DNA from 2 places in the Telluria sp. PB2R4 genome. Region 1 is predicted to be linked to the other one. Evidence: predicted binding sites of a transcription regulator. Region 1 holds the regulator's gene; the other holds the start of a gene.
The links. Region 1 encodes NrdR, which represses ribonucleotide reductase genes. Its sites were predicted from a motif close to CACNANATNTNGTG; they were not measured.
Positions count from the first base shown of each region.

Region 1 (8,878 bases):
TCGCGGCGGCCGAGTTCGTGCATGAGCGCCGGCAGGTCGACCTTGCCCTGCGCGTTCGGCAGCACCATGACTTCATGGCCCGCCGCACGCAGCGCCGCCGCCTTGTCGGTCCCTTGCGCCGCCTCCGCCACGGCGATCCAGCACGGCGCGCCCTGCAGGATGCGGGCGCCGAGGTCGATCTCGAGCCGGCTGTCGACGATCACGCGGCGCGGCGGCATGGGCGGCAGGTGCGTATCAATGCCGCGCACGGTCAGCTGGGGATCGTCGGCCTTGACCGTGCCGATGCCGGTCAGGATCGCCTGCGCGCGGGCGCGCCAGAGATGGCCGTCGGCGCGCGCCTCGGGCCCGGTGATCCATTGGCTCTCGCCCCCTGCAAGCGCAGTGGCACCGTCCAGGCTGGCGGCCACCTTCAGCCGCACCCAGGGCAGGCCGCGCCGCATGCGCGAGAAGAAGCCGATGTTCAGTTCATGGGCCTGCTCGGCCAGCACGCCCGCGCTGACGGCAATGCCCGCCGCTTCGAGCTGGGCCAGGCCGCGCCCGCCGACCAGCGGATTCGGGTCAGTCATGGCGGCCACCACGCGCTTGACACCGGCCTGCACCAGGGCGTCCGCGCAGGGCGGCGTGCGGCCATAGTGGCTGCACGGTTCCAGCGTGACGTAGGCGGTGGCGCCGCGCACATCCTCGCCGCGCGCCTGGGCGTCGCGCAGCGCCTGGATCTCGGCGTGCGCCTGTCCCGCCGGCTGGGTATGGCCGGCGCCGATGACGATGCCGTCACGCACGATCACGCAGCCGACGCGCGGATTCGGCGCCGTGATGAACATGCCTTTCGCTGCCCACGCGAGGGCCAGCGCCATGCCGTCGCTATCGTTGAGAATCTGTGCCGTGTCGTTTGCCAAGGTGGTTCCGTTCCGCTGTGTAGCCGTTATGGCGGCCCTTGCGCGCCGTCGCAGCCTGCGTCGCGCGCAGGATTGCACTGGCGAATGCGCCCGAGCATATTGATTTTAATACGCCGGATCTGCCCGCCATGGAACAGCGACAGCGTACCGAGCCGGGAGGCGTTACCACCAGCATCGCTGCAGCTGCGCCCGGCGCCATTGTAGGCGATGTACTGGGGCGGCGCTGACTGCGTAAACGAAAAGTCGATCCGCAGGCCCGCCGGCAGCGGCCCGTGCACCGCCAGCAGCTCGTCAGTGGGCCCCGGCCGTCGGTCGCCGTCGCGGTCGATGAACATCGTCCAGCCCCGGGTCCAATCAAGGCCGCGCGGGTCGCGCGGCATCAGCTTGACCCGCTGGTTGCGCGCAATGGCTTGCGCCCGGGTATGGGCGATGGCGTCGAGCATCTCGCTTGAAGCGGCCTTCAGCTGCTGGGAGGTAAGGAGCGCGTGCAGGTCGGGCGCGGCTATTCCGAACGCCACGGCGGCGATGGCCAGCACCACGGCGAGCTCGGCCAGCGTGGCCCCGCCCGTGGCGAGGCGCTTCATGGCCAGCAGCGCGGCGCGCTGCCGCTCGCGCCTTGCGCACCGGTACTGTCGAAGCTCAGGATGCCGCAGTCCGGATCGGCGAAGCGCGCGTCGACGTTCGCCGTTCCCGGCCGGGCGCGCAGCTCGATGCACTGGCTGATGACTTGTCCCGCGCAGGCCCTCCCTTCAAGCTCGTAGGCGCTGCTCTCGGGACGCGCGCCGAGCCACCAGTGGAACTCGCGGCCGTCGGCCTCGGTAGATGTTGCCGAGAACGCGACATAGGTGTGGTGCAGCGCGCGATACTGCTCCTGCCGCTGCATGGCGTCGACCAGCGCCAGCTGGGCTTCGACCCGGCGCGCCTTGACCACATGGCGCACATAGCCCGGGTAGGCGATGGCGCCCAGGATGGAGACGATCGCCAGCACGACCAGCATTTCCACCAGCGTGAAACCACGATCGCCCTTCATCGTCCCTCTCCCGTTGGCGACGCCCCCGCGGACGCCACGCTGTCGCGCCAGTTGCCGATTTCGCGCCAGCCCACGCGCATGCCGGGACCGCCAGAAGGCAGCTTGCGGTAATAGGCCTGCACCGCCACCTGGGTCGTGCCGGCGCTGCCGAAGCCGAGTGCGCTCACCCGGTACAGCAGCGCACCGGCGGGCGACGTCATCCGCTCGATGAGGTAGCGCGGCGCCTGGCTTGGCAGCCCGCCCTCCCCGGCCGCTATCCGCGCACCCGTGAACGTGCCGAGCGTGACCGCAGGCCCTTCGTCGTCCGCCAGCGCCGCGAAGATGTCGCCGGCGTCCGGCGCACGCTCGCACAGGCCGTCGTAGGGCCTGCCGCCGCGGCAGCCAGGGGCGAAGGCGGCTGGCAACGCGTTGGCCAGCGCGGCGGCGCGCCCGGATGCTGCGTCCTGTCCACCTTCGATGTCCTGTTCGGCGTCCGCCAGCGCGGCCATCGCGCCCTGCAGCGCCAGCATCCGGTCGCGCTCCTGGCTGGCCGCGCGCGCCCCACTGAGCGCCGTGCGCGCCGCGGCGACGCTCGTCATCAGGACCGCCAGCGTCAAGAGCAGCGCGGTCAGCAGTGCGACGCCGCGCTGCCCACGGCGCCATCGACCCGGGGTAGACATGCTCATGCGATCCTCAGGGCATGCGCGCAGGCAGTGCGATCGTCGTGCCGAACACCTTGCGGTAGCGCGGCGCTTCATCGCCGGCCAGATCGGCCTCCGGCAGCCGGGTACCGGCATCGTCCGTGCCCGCCAGGGCGCCATGGTCGGGCCCGAACAGCTCGTACACGGCATTGCGGGCCGATGCGAGCCGGCTCACCGAACCGTGCAGCAACAGCGCCACGCGCACGCTGGCGATCTTCTTCCAGTGGGTGCGGCGGCGCAGGTCGGCGTCGCGCTCCGCGGCGGTGGCACCCATCAGCGCGAGGCTGGCGTCGAGGTCGGACAGCGCGGTGGCGTTCACGTAGCGCTCCGGCGTGCCGTCGGCATCGCCGTCGAGCCCGTACAGCACCTGGAAGCTGTCGACCGCGCCCACCACCGCATCCGCCGACCAGGCGCTGGCGCCCCGGTACTTGCAGCGCAGTTCGGCATCGCCCTGGGCATTGCGCGCCACATAGAAGATGCTCCAGCCCTCCTCGTTGCGGTGCACGCTGAAGCCGGCGCAATCGAGCGCGGTGCCGTCGCCGTTCGGCGGTGCGCCCGTGCCCGGGAAGCGCACCGCCAGCACGTCGCTGCCGTTGACCGATGCGAGGGGAGCGTTGTCGATACCGAACCCGGTCTGGTTCACCCTGCGCGCGTCGAAGCCGGCCAGCGGCGCCGGCGCTGCCGGATCCGGTCCGGCGCCGTTGGCGTCCCAGTCGTGCGCGGCCGACTGCCGCACAGCGCGCGCGATCGCTTCCAGCGCATAGCGTCCGGCATCGTCCATCGCGGCTGTGTCGGCCTGTCCGGCAAAGGCACGGCTGGCCCAGATGAACAGGCTGGAAGCGGCAAGCAGCACCGCCAGGCCGATCGTCATGCCGACCAGCAGCTCGGGCATCGTCATGCCACGCTGTCCACGCCATGTTGGCCTCATCGGATCACTCCGACATAGCCGGGCGCGTCGCCCGTACCCTGCCAGCCCAGCTTGACCACCGGCAGCGCGCCGGTATCGCCGTCGCAGCTCCAGCGAAAACGCCGCCCGGCGCCGTCCCAGGGCGAAGCGTCGCGGCATACCGCGACGCGGCCGCGCGGGAACCGGGCGTGCACCGCCTGACGAATTTCGTGCAGGTCGAATTCAGCCAGCTGGGCCGGGGTGCAGGCGCTGTCGCCGAAGCAGTGCAGGCTGGCTGCGGGCGGACCGCCGGCAGCGTCATAGGAAAATGCCAGATAGGGATTGGCGCCGTCGGGAAGGTTCGATATCGCAGGATTCACCCCCATGCGCGCGCCGAGGGACGCGGCCAGCTGCGCTGCCTCGGACATCAGGGCCGACTGCTGGCGGGTGCGTTCGGCGGTCAGCTGGGTGGCGCCGGCGCCGACGATGCCGACGGCCAGGACGAACAAGGCGACCAGCACCTCGGCCAATGTGAAACCTTGCATACGCGCCTGCACCATGCCCTCCCCGTCATATCCGCGAGCTGCGAAGTTATCAGGCGAGCACGAGCCAGCCGTGAGCTGGCGCAATCGTGCGGCAGAGAGATTTACTTGCGTGGGTGACCGACTTCGGCCAGCGCTTCCTGGAACTCGGCCAGGTCTTCGAAATTCTTGTAGACGGAGGCGAAGCGGATATAGGCGATCTTGTCGAGCCGCTTGAGCTCCTGCATCACCAGCTCGCCGACATAGCCGGTGTCCACCTCGCGGCGGCCGCTGGTCAGGAGCTTTTCCTCGATGGTGGCCACCGCCGTGTCGATGGCTTCGGCCGCCACCGGGCGCTTGCGCAGCGCCAGCATCAGGCTGCCGCGCAGCTTGGCCGGCGCGTATTCGGTGCGGCTGCCATTCTTTTTAACGAGAATCGGCATCGACAGTTCGATCCGCTCGTAGGTCGTGAAGCGCTTGTCGCACTTCGCACAGCGCCGGCGCCGGCGAATGGCATCCCCTTCCTCTGACACGCGGGTGTCGAGGACCTGGGTATCTTCATGCTGGCAGAAGGGACATTTCATGGGCGCCGGGCAGTCAAAAAGGGCCGCAGCAAGCGGCCCCGGGGTTGCTTACTTCGCGTAGACCGGATACTTGTCGGTCAGCTGCTTGACCTCGCGCTTCACGCGCTCGATGGTCGCGGCGTCGTGCGGGTTGTCCAGCACGTCGGCGATCAGGTGGCCGACCTTGACCGCGTCTTCTTCCTTGAAGCCGCGGGTGGTGAAGGCCGGGCTGCCGAGGCGGATGCCCGAGGTGACGAAGGGCTTCTGCGGGTCGTTCGGGATACCGTTCTTATTGCAGGTCATGTGCGCCTGGCCCAGGATCGCTTCCGCTTCCTTGCCGGTGAGGCCTTTCGAACGCAGGTCGACCAGCATCACGTGCGACTCGGTGCGGCCCGACACGATGCGCAGGCCGCGCTCGGTCAGGGTGTTGGCCAGCGCCGCGGCGTTCTTGACCACCTGCTTCTGGTATTCCTTGAACTCGGGCGACAACGCTTCCTTGAAGGCCACGGCCTTGCCGGCGATAACGTGCATCAGCGGACCGCCCTGGATGCCCGGGAAGATCGCCGAATTGATCTGCTTCTCGTACTCGGCCTTCATCAGGATGATGCCGCCGCGCGGGCCGCGCAGCGATTTATGGGTGGTCGAGGTGACGAAGTCGGCGTGCGGCACCGGGTTCGGGTATTCGCCTGCGGCGATCAGGCCGGCGTAGTGGGCCATGTCGACCATGAAGTAGGCGCCGACTTCCTTGGCGATTTTGGCGAAGCGCTCGAAGTCGATGCGCAGCGCGAAGGCCGATGCGCCGGCGATGATCATCTTCGGCTTGTGCTCGCGCGCCAGGCGTTCCATGGCCTCGTAGTCGATGTCTTCCTGCTCGGTCAGGCCATAGGAAACCACGTTGAACCATTTACCGGACATGTTCAGCGCCATGCCGTGGGTCAGGTGGCCGCCTTCCGCCAGCGACATGCCCATGATGGTGTCGCCCGGTTTCAGCATGGCGAAGAAGACGCCCTGGTTGGCTTGCGAACCCGAGTTCGGCTGGACGTTGGCGGCTTCGGCGCCGAACAGTTGCTTCAGCCGGTCGATCGCCAGCTGCTCGGCGACGTCGACGTATTCGCAGCCGCCGTAGTAGCGCTTGCCCGGATAGCCTTCGGCGTACTTGTTGGTCAGCTGCGAGCCCTGCGCTTCCATGACGGCCGGCGAGGTGTAGTTCTCGGAAGCGATCAGTTCGATGTGGTCTTGCTGGCGAACGTTTTCTTTTTGGATGGCATCCCACAGTTCCGGGTCGACCTTGGCAAGCGTATGATCTTTTGCAAACATGTAAAACTCCAATCGAGAGAAATACCAGGCAACGGGCAGCGTTGGACGACGGGCCGGCGCTCCGGGGCGCGCAGGCGCACAGGGTGACGACGCGCGGCGCGACACAACAGTGCCAGTTGGTGGCTGCCCAGGCGAACGGCGGATGACATCTCACGTTCCCCGGTGGGTGCCCACCTTTGCCGGGCTCTGTGACAATGTCGCAGACGCACGGTGTTTCGCCAGTTACGTGAGACGTAAATTCACCAGATTGTATGTGATCCGCGCCCCTTAGGGCAAGGAAACTGCTGTCTTCCTTGCAAGCCACGAGCAGCAGCAAGGGTCGCCAGCGGACTTGTGGCTACTTCGGCTACAATTTTCAGTTCCTCCGCCTTTGGGACCAACCATGATCGTCTTCATCACCGGCGCTTCGGCCGGCTTCGGCGCCGCGATGGCGCGCATCTTCGTCCGCAACGGCCACCGCGCCATCCTCGCCGCGCGCCGCACCGAGCGCGTGGAAGACCTGGCCCGCGAATTGGGCGATGCGGCCCTCCCGGTCACGCTGGACGTGACCAGCCGCGCCTCGATCGACGCGGCGCTGGCGGGGCTGCCGGAAGGCTGGCGCGACATCGACGTGCTCATCAACAATGCCGGTCTCGCGCTGAACACCAGGCCGGCGCATGAGGTGCCGCTGGACGACTGGGACACCATGATCGCCACCAATTGCCAGGGCCTGGTGACCATGACCCGCGCCGTGCTCCCCGGCATGGTCGCGCGCGGCAGCGGCCTGGTGATCAACCTGGGCTCGGTGGCGGGCCATTACCCCTACCCGGGCGGCAACGTGTACGGTGCGACCAAGGCCTTCGTGGAGCAGTTCACCCTGAACCTGCGCGCCGACCTGGTCGGCACCGGCGTGCGCGCCACCAACCTGGCGCCGGGCCTGTGCGGCGGCACCGAATTCTCGAACGTGCGCTTCCACGGCGACGACGCGGCCGCCGCCAAGGTCTATGAAGGCACGGTGCCGCTCACCGCCGAGGACATCGCCAATACCGCTTACTGGATCGCGACGCTGCCGCCGCATGTGAACGTCAACAGCATCGAGCTGATGCCGACTTGCCAGGGCTTTTCGCCGTTCACCATCAAGCGCACTTGAGGTATTGCTGGTATGTATCGCGCGCTCGGCAATTGTGAGAAAGTGTTACAGTAATTGGCCTTTCGGCTATGTTTCACGTCTACTACGGCGCATCGTAGCTCGCCTTCTTCGGAGGGCACGCCCGAGCTTTTGCCTTCTTTATGTACGCAAGCGCACATAGAGCGGGCAGAAATCGCGTAAAATGTTTCCTATTTAAAATTAATGGCAGGGTAAATGCCTTCAGCTTTTGACTGGACAGTCAGGGTCTACTACGAAGATACCGACGCCGGTGGCATCGTGTTCTACGCCAATTACCTGAAGTTCTTCGAACGTGCGCGCACCGAATGGCTGCGCGCGGCCGGCGTCGGCCAGCAGGAACTGCTGGATGCCATTGGCGTCGCTTTCGTCGTCAAAAGCGCCTCCCTCGACTATCACGCCCCTGCTCGCCTGGACGATGTACTGACCATCCGCACCACGGTCGAAAAGCTCGGCCGCGCGTCGGTGCAGTTTGCCCAGCAGGCCTGGCGCGGCGATCTGCTGCTGACCAGTGCAAGCGTCAAGGTAGGCTGCGTCGATACTGCCACCATGCGTCCGCGTCCGCTGCCCGACTATGCTGCTGATAAAATGCGCGCCGCATCAATAACTGAACAATCAAACAACGACCGATGACCGCGACCCAAGACCTCTCGTTTATTCACCTGATCAGCAATGCCCACATCCTGGTGCAGTTGATCATGGCCCTGTTGCTGATCCTGTCGGTGGTGAGCTGGACCTATATTTTCCGCAAGGTGTTCGCCCTGCGCGCCGCCCGCGGCCAGACCGAGCAGTTCGAACGCAGCTTCTGGGCCGGCGGCAACCTGCACACGCTGCACCAGAGCGCCAGCGCCCAGCGCGACCAGAGCGGCCCGCTGGCCCGCATCTTCGAGGCCGGCATGGGCGAATTCATCAAGGGCAAGCAGGCCGCCCGTGACGTGAACGACATGGGTCCGGTACTGGACGGCTCGCGCCGCGCCATGCGCGCCGCCTTCCAGCGCGAACTGGACGCCCTCGACATCCACCTGAACTTCCTGGCCTCGGTCGGTTCGGTGTCCCCTTATATCGGCCTGCTCGGCACCGTGTGGGGGATCATGAACGCCTTCCGCGGCCTGGCCAGCGTGCAGCAGGCCACCCTGGCCGTGGTCGCGCCCGGTATCGCCGAAGCCCTGATCGCCACCGCGATCGGCCTGTTCGCCGCGATTCCGGCGGTGGTGGCGTACAACCGCTTCACCCACGACATCGACCGCCTGGCGATCCGCTTCGAGAGCTTCGTCGAGGAATTCTCGAACATCCTGCAGCGCCAGGCGCGCTGAGCGAAACGGAGATCCCTGAATGGCTTTTTCCAGCAGCCTGCGCAGCGGACGCAAACGCAGCTTCAAGTCCGAGATCAACGTCGTGCCCTACATCGACGTGATGCTGGTGCTGCTCATCATCTTCATGGCGGTGCCGGCCAACGAAGTGCCGAGCGTGGTCAACCTGCCGAGCGCCGAGAAGTCGGCGCTGCCGCCGGATACCTACATCCAGATCTCGGTCCAGCCGGAAAAGCTGTCGATCGGCGTCGGCGGCAAGCAGAAGGTCGCCATGGAAGACGTGGCCGACCGCACCGCCCTGCTCGAGCGCCTGCGCGCCCTGCACCAGGAAAATCCGGACTATCCGGTCTTGATTGCCGGCGACCGCGACAGCAAATACGACGACGTGATCCAGATGATTTCCGAAGCGAAGAAGATGGGCATCAACCGGGTGGGACTCGCCACCAAATGAAGAACCGATGTCTGCCGCGATGAAGCTTAACCCTCAGCCAGCCACCGCCGGCGCGCCCTACCGCGTGCCGCCGGAACCGA
Region 1 is NZ_JCASIC010000014.1:136,772-145,649, reverse strand. It holds gene ribD (bifunctional diaminohydroxyphosphoribosylaminopyrimidine deaminase/5-amino-6-(5-phosphoribosylamino)uracil reductase RibD) at 1-854, opposite strand, end outside; gene AC56LU_RS20700 (GspH/FimT family pseudopilin) at 923-1,480, opposite strand; gene AC56LU_RS20695 (type IV pilin protein) at 1,477-1,926, opposite strand; gene AC56LU_RS20690 (pilus assembly PilX family protein) at 1,923-2,591, opposite strand; gene AC56LU_RS20685 (PilW family protein) at 2,599-3,534, opposite strand; gene pilV (type IV pilus modification protein PilV) at 3,531-4,037, opposite strand; gene nrdR (transcriptional regulator NrdR) at 4,139-4,597, opposite strand; gene glyA (serine hydroxymethyltransferase) at 4,646-5,893, opposite strand; ZMP/ZTP riboswitch at 6,012-6,129, opposite strand; gene AC56LU_RS20665 (SDR family oxidoreductase) at 6,276-7,022, shown strand; gene ybgC (tol-pal system-associated acyl-CoA thioesterase) at 7,236-7,670, shown strand; gene tolQ (protein TolQ) at 7,667-8,350, shown strand; gene AC56LU_RS20650 (biopolymer transporter ExbD) at 8,370-8,798, shown strand; gene tolA (cell envelope integrity protein TolA) at 8,818-8,878, shown strand, end outside.

Region 2 (8,878 bases), on a different contig from region 1:
CGCCGGATTCAGACAGTACATCGCCCAGCAGCAAGCGGACACACTCGAGATGGGGGGCCAGGCGATCGAATTCTGCGTCGAGCAAGGCGGCGAGGAGGTGATTCTGGTTGGGGTCTTGCATGGACGCGTGCTGCGTGCTCGCTGGTGAGGAGGCATGGATGGACGACGCAGGGTAGCACGCGGCAGGCATAACACCTACACAAATGTGAATTAGAAATTTCCGCAGTCTGTGCGCGGTACCGAACGGAATGGCGGCTTGCCAGCAGCGATAGTCGGGTTTGCAGGAGCCGCTGCAATGATGCGCCTCCAGCTTTTCCTGCTCGGCATGAGCCTCATGCCTCGAAGCGCCGGAAAAGTTCAAAGAAAGCAGCTATGCACCACGCAACTGGCACCACCACCACCATCGGCGCGACAAGCGCTCCCTGTTCCTTCCATTGGCCTAGCCCGTTTTCCTCCCCCACCGTGCTGCTGGCGACGTCGAGCGTCGTGGCCCTGGTCTGGGCCTTCCAGCAGCATGGCTGGTCTTATTGCATCCCTTGCGTTTTTTTTATCGCAAAGAAAATTGCCGCTCTCCCTTTTTTAAACGGTTCGGGCTGTGCGCGCTAAGCCACGGAAGGCCGCAAGCAGTTAGCGGATAACGCTGCACCGACAGAATTGTTTCTTGCACTCCCCTCCTGATATTGACTTCACCAGAAAGACATCACCATGAACATGCCTCTTGCCAGTGTTTCAAAAAACCGTGCCCATCCGATGATGATCGCTGCCAGTGCCGCCGTCGTGCTGCTTTGCCTGACCGGAACCGCAGCCGTGCTGGGCTGGATCCCGATGTCGAACGGGGCCAGCCGGGATGCCGACAATACGGTCACGATGCTGAGTGCCGCCCCAGCGGCCGACAAGGTGCAGGCCCAGCGCGCGCCCTCCCCCGTCGTGCATCGCGCACCGCGCGCCGAGCCGGTGCGCCGGGCGCCAGCCCTCGCTTGCCAGAACTGCGGCGTCGTGGAATCGTTCCGCGCCATCACCACCCGCGGCGACGGTAGCGGGCTCGGTGCGGCGGGCGGCGCCGTGGTGGGCGGCCTGTTGGGCAACCAGGTCGGCGGCGGCCACGGCAAGGAAGCCATGACCGTGGTCGGCGCCATCGGGGGCGCCTTTGCCGGCAACCAGATCGAAAAGCACGCGAAGTCGACGCGCAGCTATGAAACCACGGTGCGCATGGACAATGGATCGAGCCGGACCGTGGCACAGGCGGGCCAGCCCGCGTGGCAGGGCGGCGATCACGTCAAGATCGTCGATGGCGTGGTGCGGATGAAGGGCTAAAGCAGGCCCTGGCCGGCTCAGGCAACACCGGAAAATCGGGATCCTGGCCGGCGCAATGAATCACTCGAAATAGCTGCTACCTGGCTTGGCGCACTTAATCAACAATGAACCAATGATGGGACCAATATATGAGTAAGAACCAGGACGCAAAGAAAGCCACCAAGAAAGAACCGGCGAAAACCGTCAAGGAAAAAAAGGAAGCGAAGAAGGTCAAGAAAGAAGAAAAGAAGCGCCAGCAGTAAGAGGCTGTCGGATCGGCTGAACGCGGCCTTGGGTGGCACGATGCTCCGTTTGCCGTTTTTCAGATGGTGAGCAGGCTGCGAAAACCTCGCGCAGCGTAATAGGATTCGGCGCCGTTGTGATACGTGAATACCCTGCCATAGCGGCGGTCGCAGAACAGCGCGCCGCCCAGCTTGCGGACCTCCGCCGGCGTAGCAATCCAGCTTGAGGTCTTGCGGTCGAATTCGCCCAGCTGCTGCAAGGCGCGATACTGGTCTTCGGTCAGCAGGCTGACGCCCATGGCGGCGGCCATCTCTTCGGCACTGCTCTTCGGCTTGTTTTCCTTGCGTGCTGCCAGCGCGGCGCGGTCGTAGCAGATGCTGCGGCGCCCCAGCGGCGTCTCGGGAGAGCAGTCGCAGAAGACGATGCTTTCACTTCCCTCCTCGATGCAGATGACGTCCGGCTCCCCGCCGGTGGCTTCCATTTCCGCCAGCGCATGCAATGCGGCCCGCTGGCCTTCGAGCCTGGCCGCTACCTCGGACCATGCGCGTCCCGGGTGGCGCTGCATGTTCTTGTCGAAGCGGGCTTTCAAGGTCTGGAGCAGTTGGTCGGCTTGTTCCGGGCTCATGGCTGGCATCGTTCCTTCATGGTGGCTTGGCGGGGGCGCATGCAAAGTTAGCACAGACCTGACCTGGAATGAAAAAACCCGGCAGCCATCGCTGGCAGCCGGGTTCTGGCGAAGCTCAAGAAGACTGGATCAGTCCCAGCTCAGCGCACCACCGGTCTGGTACTCGGTCACGCGCGTTTCGAAGAAGTTACGCTCCTTCTTCAGGTCGATCATCTCGCTCATCCACGGGAACGGGTTCTCTTCGTTCGGGAACAGCTGGTCCAGGCCGATCTGCACGGCGCGGCGGTTGGCGATGAAGCGCAGGTAGCCCTTGAACATCGGGGCGTTCAGGCCCAGCACGCCGCGCGGCATGGTGTCTTCCGCGTAGCGGTATTCGAGTTCGACCGCCTGCAGGAACAGGGCTTTCAGCTCTTCGCGGAAGGCCGGGGTCCACAGCTGCGGGTTTTCCATCTTGATCGTGTTGATCAGGTCGATGCCGAAGTTCACGTGCATCGACTCGTCGCGCAGGATGTACTGGTACTGCTCGGCGGCGCCGGTCATCTTGTTCTGGCGGCCGAGCGCCAGGATCTGGGTGAAGCCGACGTAGAAGAACAGGCCTTCCATCAGGCAGGCGAACACGATGATCGACTTCAGCAGCTGCTGGTCGGTTTCCAGGGTGCCGGTCTTGAATTCCGGGTCGGTCAGGACGTTGATGAACGGGATCAGGAACTGGTCCTTGTCGTGGATCGACGCGATCTCGTTGTAGGCGTTGAAGATCTCGCGCTCGTCCAGGCCCAGCGACTCGACGATGTACTGGTAGGCGTGGGTGTGGATCGCTTCCTCGAAGGCCTGGCGCAGCAGGTACTGGCGGCATTCCGGCGCGGTGATGTGGCGGTAGGTGCCCAGCACGATGTTGTTGGCGGCCAGCGAGTCGGCGGTGACGAAGAAGCCGAGGTTGCGCTTGACCAGGCGGCGCTCGTCTTCCGACAGGCCGTTCGGGCTCTTCCACAGCTCGATGTCGCGCTGCATGTTCACTTCCTGCGGCATCCAGTGGTTCGCGCAGCCGGCCAGGTACTTGTCCCAGGCCCACTTGTACTTGAACGGCACCAGCTGGTTGACGTCGGTCTGGCCGTTGATGATGCGCTTGTCGTCGGCGTTGACGCGCTTGGCGACTTCGGCGGCGGCAGGGGCGGCTTCGCCGGCGGCTTGCGGTGCGCGCGGGGCTGGTGCGGTGGTTTGTTCGTCGTCCCAAGAGAGCATGGTGTTCTTCCTTCTTTCGTGGCTGCGTCCGCGCAGGGCGGACGGCCGGTGTTCGTTTCAAGTCGTTCTCGCGGGGAATCCAAGCGCGGTGCCGTGCTGGCAAACTTGGTTTCCCGCCTTCGCGGGAACGACGGTTTTGAGGTTAACGGTGTAAGCCAGCGTCGCGGCTGGCTTACACTTGCTTGCCGATTATTGGCAGCTTACTGGCAAGCTTCGCACTCGTCGAAGCCGGCGTCGCCCGGACGCAGGTAGCAGGCGGCGCCGTCCACCACTTCCGGAGCGGAGGCTGCGGGTGCCGCCGCCGATGGCGAAGCAACTGAGGCCGGCGCCGCGTGGCCGCCCGTCAGGCCGCCCGAGACCGACACCGCGTTCAGCGCGCCGGTGCGGGTGGTCGACTTCTCCATGTGCGTCGCGGCGATGGTGCGCAGGTAGTAGGTGGTCTTCAGGCCGCGCAGCCAGGCCAGCTTGTAGGTTTCGTCCAGCTTCTTGCCCGAGGCGCCGGCCATGTAGATGTTGAGCGACTGGGCCTGGTCGATCCACTTCTGGCGGCGCGACGCCTGTTCCACCAGCCACTTCGGCTCGACTTCGAACGCGGTGGCGTAGATGTCGCGCAGGTCTTGCGGCACGCGGTCGATCTTGGAGAGCGAACCGTCGAAGTACTTCAGGTCGGCGATCATGACTTCGTCCCACAGGTCGCGCGCCTTCAGGTCGCGCACCAGGTACGCATTGATCTCGGTGAATTCGCCCGACAGGTTCGACTTCACGTACAGGTTCTGGAAGGTCGGCTCGATGCAGGCCGACACGCCGATGATGTTCGAGATGGTCGCGGTCGGGGCGATCGCCACGCAGTTCGAGTTACGCATGCCGAACTGCTTGATGCGCTCGCGCACCGGGGTCCAGTCCATCGATGCGCTGGTGTCCTGCTCCAGGTAGCCGCCGCGCTCTTCCGCCAGCAGCTTGATCGAATCCTGCGGCAGGATGCCGCGGTCCCACAGCGAACCTGCGTAGGTCTCGTAGCGGCCGCGCTCTTCGGCCAGTTCGGTCGAGGCCAGGTAGGCGTAGTAGCAGACGGCTTCCATCGAGGTGTCGGCGAACTGCACCGCCTGCTCCGACGCGAACGGCACGCGCATCATGTGCAGGCAGTCCTGGTGGCCCATCACGCCCATGCCCACCGGACGGTGGCGCATGTTCGAATTGCGCGCCTTGTCGACGGCGTAGTAGTTGATGTCGATGACGTTGTCGAGCATGCGCATCGCGGTGCGGATGGTCTTCTGCAGCTTGGCGTGGTCCAGGCCGTCGCCCTTCATGTGCTGCGGCAGGTTCACCGAGCCCAGGTTGCAGACGGCGATCTCGTCGGCGCTGGTGTTCAGCGTGATCTCGGTGCACAGGTTCGACGAGTGCACCACGCCGACGTGCTGTTGCGGCGAACGGATGTTGCACGGATCCTTGAAGGTGATCCATGGGTGGCCGGTTTCGAACAGCATCGACAGCATCTTGCGCCACAGGTCGAGCGCTTCGATCTTCTTGTACACGGTCATTTCGCCGCGCGCGGCCTTGGCTTCGTAGCCGACGTAGGCTTCTTCGAAGGCCTTGCCCACCAGGTCGTGCAGGTCCGGGGTTTCGCTCGGCGAGAACAGGCTCCAGTGGCCCTTTTCCATCACACGCTTCATGAACAGGTCGGGAATCCAGTTCGCGGTGTTCATGTCGTGGGTGCGGCGGCGGTCGTCGCCGGTGTTCTTGCGCAGGTCGAGAAACTCCTCGATGTCCATGTGCCAGGTTTCCAGGTAGGCGCAGACCGCGCCCTTGCGCTTGCCGCCCTGGTTCACCGCCACGGCGGTATCGTTGACCACTTTCAGGAACGGCACCACGCCCTGCGACTTGCCGTTGGTGCCCTTGATGCGCGAGCCCAGTGCACGGACCGGGGTCCAGTCATTGCCCAGGCCACCGGCAAACTTCGACAGCAGCGCGTTTTCCTTGATGGCGTCGTAGATGCCTTCCAGGTCGTCGCCGACGGTGGTCAGGTAGCACGAGGACAGCTGCGAGCGGCGGGTGCCCGAGTTGAACAGGGTCGGGGTCGAGCTCATGAAGTCGAACGACGACAGCAGGTTGTAGAACTCGATGGCGCGCGCTTCGCGGTCGGCTTCGCGCAGGGCCAGGCCCATCGCGACGCGCATGTAGAAGGCCTGCGGCATTTCGATGCGGGTTTCGCGCACGTGCAGGAAGTAGCGGTCGTACAGGGTCTGCAGGCCGATGTAGCCGAACTGCAGGTCGCGGTCGGCGACGATGGCCTTGGCCAGGCGCTCGAGGTCGTAGGTGCCCAGCGCTTCGTCCAGCAGCTCGTTCTGGATGCCCTTGGCGATGTATTGCGGGAAGTAGGTGATGTACTCGAGCGCGGCGCCGGCTTGCGGCACTTCGCGGCCGAAGACTTCCTTGCGGATGGTGTGCAGCAGGATGCGCGCGGTGACCTGGCTGTAGGCCGGGTCTTTTTCCATCAGGGCGCGGGCGGCCAGGATGGCCGACTTGTGCAGCTCCTCGACCGGCACGCCGTCGTACAGGTTCTTCAGGGTCTCGGCGACGATGGCGTCGGCGTCGACATGCTTTTCCAGGCCCGAGCAGGCGGCGTTGACCAGGGCGTGGACGTCGTTCACGTCCAGCGGGCGGCGCTCTCCGCCGTCGACCACATTGATCTGCGGTGCGGCCACGGCGGTACCCCCTAGAGCTTCCTTGGCGGCCTTGCGTTCTTCCATGCGCTTGGCGCGGTACAGCACGTATTCGCGCGCGACGTCATGCTCGCCCGAGCGCATCAGCGACAGTTCGACCTGGTCCTGCACGTCTTCGATGTGGAAGGTGCCGCCGTTCGGCTGGCGGCGCACCAGCGCGGCCACCACGTTGTTGGTCAGCTGTTCCACCAGCTCGCGGATGCGGGCCGATGCGGCGCCCTGCCCGCCGGCGACGGCGAGGAAAGCCTTGGTCATGGCGACCGAGATCTTGTGCGGCTCGAAAGCGACCACGGCGCCGTTACGGCGGATAACCCGGTAGTCACCACGCGCAACGATCTCTGCAGGCGTGGTCGTGGCCGACGCGCCTGGGGTGACGTGTGGATTGATCGAAATGTCTTGTGCTGTTTGCATTGAGCCTCCAGTGAGCAGCGGGTACCTGCCGTGGTTTGTTTTAAGCAAAGCGATACCCCGCCAGCTGGAGCTCCTCGCTGGCAAGCATGGAAAAAGTCAATGCGGCAGGGTGAAATCGCTGTTGAATCAGTCGCTTGCAGAGCAAGCTTCAAGTCGAACCTGAATCCTAGTTGCTTTCGGTTCACTACCACTACATCTAGTGTTCGATCTTGATACGAGACTAATTGTAGTACCTGACCCAGGTCACGGCAAGTAAAGAAGTCGCTAATATTTTGCGTTTTTTTTGGTGCACAGGCTTGACAAGCCAGTATGACCAGAACGACGGGCAGTATGCGGTGAGTGAGCACTAACCTTGCTCCAGATCCTTGCTCAAGCCTTCATCAAGCGCATGCCCGGCGCATCATTCTTGTGCATTTTGCACTGGCGAAAAGACAACAGGATGACACGCCTGTTTTGCTCTTGTAGGGTGGGCGGCTATGCCGCCCACGCGGTGATCGTTTGCAGCGAGATCATCCGGCACGACAACGTAGCTGATATCGATCACCGCGTGGGCGGGGGACCCGCCCACCCTACATATAGAAATCTCAAACGTTGTCGTCGGGCGCGCAAATGTCCAGCTTCTGCATCTGGTAGCGCAACTGGCGTACGCTGATCCCCAGCAGCGCCGCGGCCTGGGTGCGGTTGAACTGGGTCTGCTGCAGGGCGCGCCCGATGATGTCGCGCTCGACCTGGCTCAGGTACTCGGGCAGGTTGGCGGGCAGGCCGTTGGGGCCGAGCATCGCCGGACCGGCAGGCGCCTGGGTCGCCTGCGGTACGGGGTCGGGCTCCGGTTCCGGCACGATCATCGGCGCCGGAGCCGGCTCGCGCACGGCCGCATCGCCCGGGCGCGCCGCCTTGAGCGACAGATCCCCCACTTCGATCACGCCGTCGTTCGCGAATGCCAGCGCCCGCTCCAGCACGTTCTCGAGTTCGCGGATATTCCCCGGGAAGGAATAGGCGCGCAGCGCATCCAGCACGCCCGGGCCCAGCCTGGCCTGGCCGGGACCGGCCAGGCGCGCCAGGATCGCGTCCACCAGCGGCGCCAGGTCGTCGATGCGTTCGCGTAGCGGCGGCAGCGACAATTCGATCACGTTCAGGCGGTAGAACAAATCCTGCCTGAACCTGCCCTGCTCGACGCACCTGGCCAGGTCCTGGTGGGTCGCGCTGATGATGCGCACGTCCACCGCTTCTTCGATGGTCGCGCCGATCTTGCGCACGCGCCGTTCCTGGATAGCGCGCAGCAGCTTGACCTGCATCGGCAGCGGCAGATCGGCCACTTCGTCGAGCATCAGGGTGCCGCCGTTGGCAGCCTGGAAGAAGCCGTCGCGCTCCTCGCCGGCCCCCGTAAACGCGCCCTTGCGGTAGCCGAAGAACTCGGCCTCCATCAGGGTTTCGGGAATCGCGCCGCAGTTCACCGCCACGAAGGGCTTGCCGGCGCGCGAACTCTGGGCGTGGATCTCGCGCGCGGCCAGTTCCTTGCCGCTGCCCGACTCGCCGGTGATCGAGATCGGCGCGTTCGAGCGCGCCAGCCGCCCGATCTGCGCGCGCAGCGACTGCATCGCGCTTGATGCGCCGATCATGCGCGAGCCGGGCGCGGCGCCATCAGGCAGCGGCGCCGGCGTCTCGGATAATTTCAGCGCGGAGCGCACCATCACGCGCAGCGCGTCGAGCGCCACCGGTTTCGAGATGTAGTCGAAGGCGCCCGCCTTGAGCGCCACCACCGCGTTCTCGGCGCTGCCGTAGGCCGTGATCACGGCGATCGGCGTACCCTTGTGCGCAGCCGCCACTTCGCGCACCAGTTCCAGCCCGAGGCCGTCCGGCAGGCGCATGTCGGTGAGGATCAGCGCATAGTCGTGCTCGTCGACCAGGCCGCGCGCCTGGCGCAGCGTGGCGGCGCTGTCGACGTCCAGCCCCATCTTGAGCAGGGTGATCTCGAGCAGTTCGCGTAGGTCGGCTTCGTCGTCGACCACGAGGATGCGGGGTGCGGTCATGGGTCCTCTCTATATATAGGCGGCAGCTGGCTGGGCCGGCTGCGAAAAGCTGATCACGAAGCGCCCGCTGGCCCGGCGTGGCCCGGTGGCCGCGGCATCGAAGCGGTATTCGTAGTCGAGCTTCGCGTCGTTGTTCAGGCACAACTCGCGCGCCAGGTACAGGCCCAGGCCGGTGCCCTTGCTCGAGGTCGTGTAGAAGGGCTCGAACAGGTGGGCGCGCACTTCCGGCGTGATGCCCGGGCCGTCGTCCTGCACATGCAGCTCGATGCGGCCGGCGGCATCGAGCGCCGGGAAGATGCGGATACTGGCAGGGGCAC
Region 2 is NZ_JCASIC010000002.1:418,428-427,305, reverse strand. It holds gene AC56LU_RS05400 (Crp/Fnr family transcriptional regulator) at 1-121, opposite strand, end outside; gene AC56LU_RS05395 (outer membrane lipoprotein) at 706-1,314, shown strand; gene AC56LU_RS05390 (DUF4256 domain-containing protein) at 1,616-2,161, opposite strand; gene AC56LU_RS05385 (ribonucleotide-diphosphate reductase subunit beta) at 2,291-3,400, opposite strand; gene AC56LU_RS05380 (ribonucleoside-diphosphate reductase subunit alpha) at 3,601-6,531, opposite strand; gene AC56LU_RS05375 (sigma-54-dependent transcriptional regulator) at 7,116-8,561, opposite strand; gene AC56LU_RS05370 (two-component system sensor histidine kinase NtrB) at 8,571-8,878, opposite strand, start outside.
Region 2: AC56LU_RS05380 (ribonucleoside-diphosphate reductase subunit alpha) is a predicted target of NrdR. The motif match lies at 6,720-6,733, and genes of this name have one in related genera.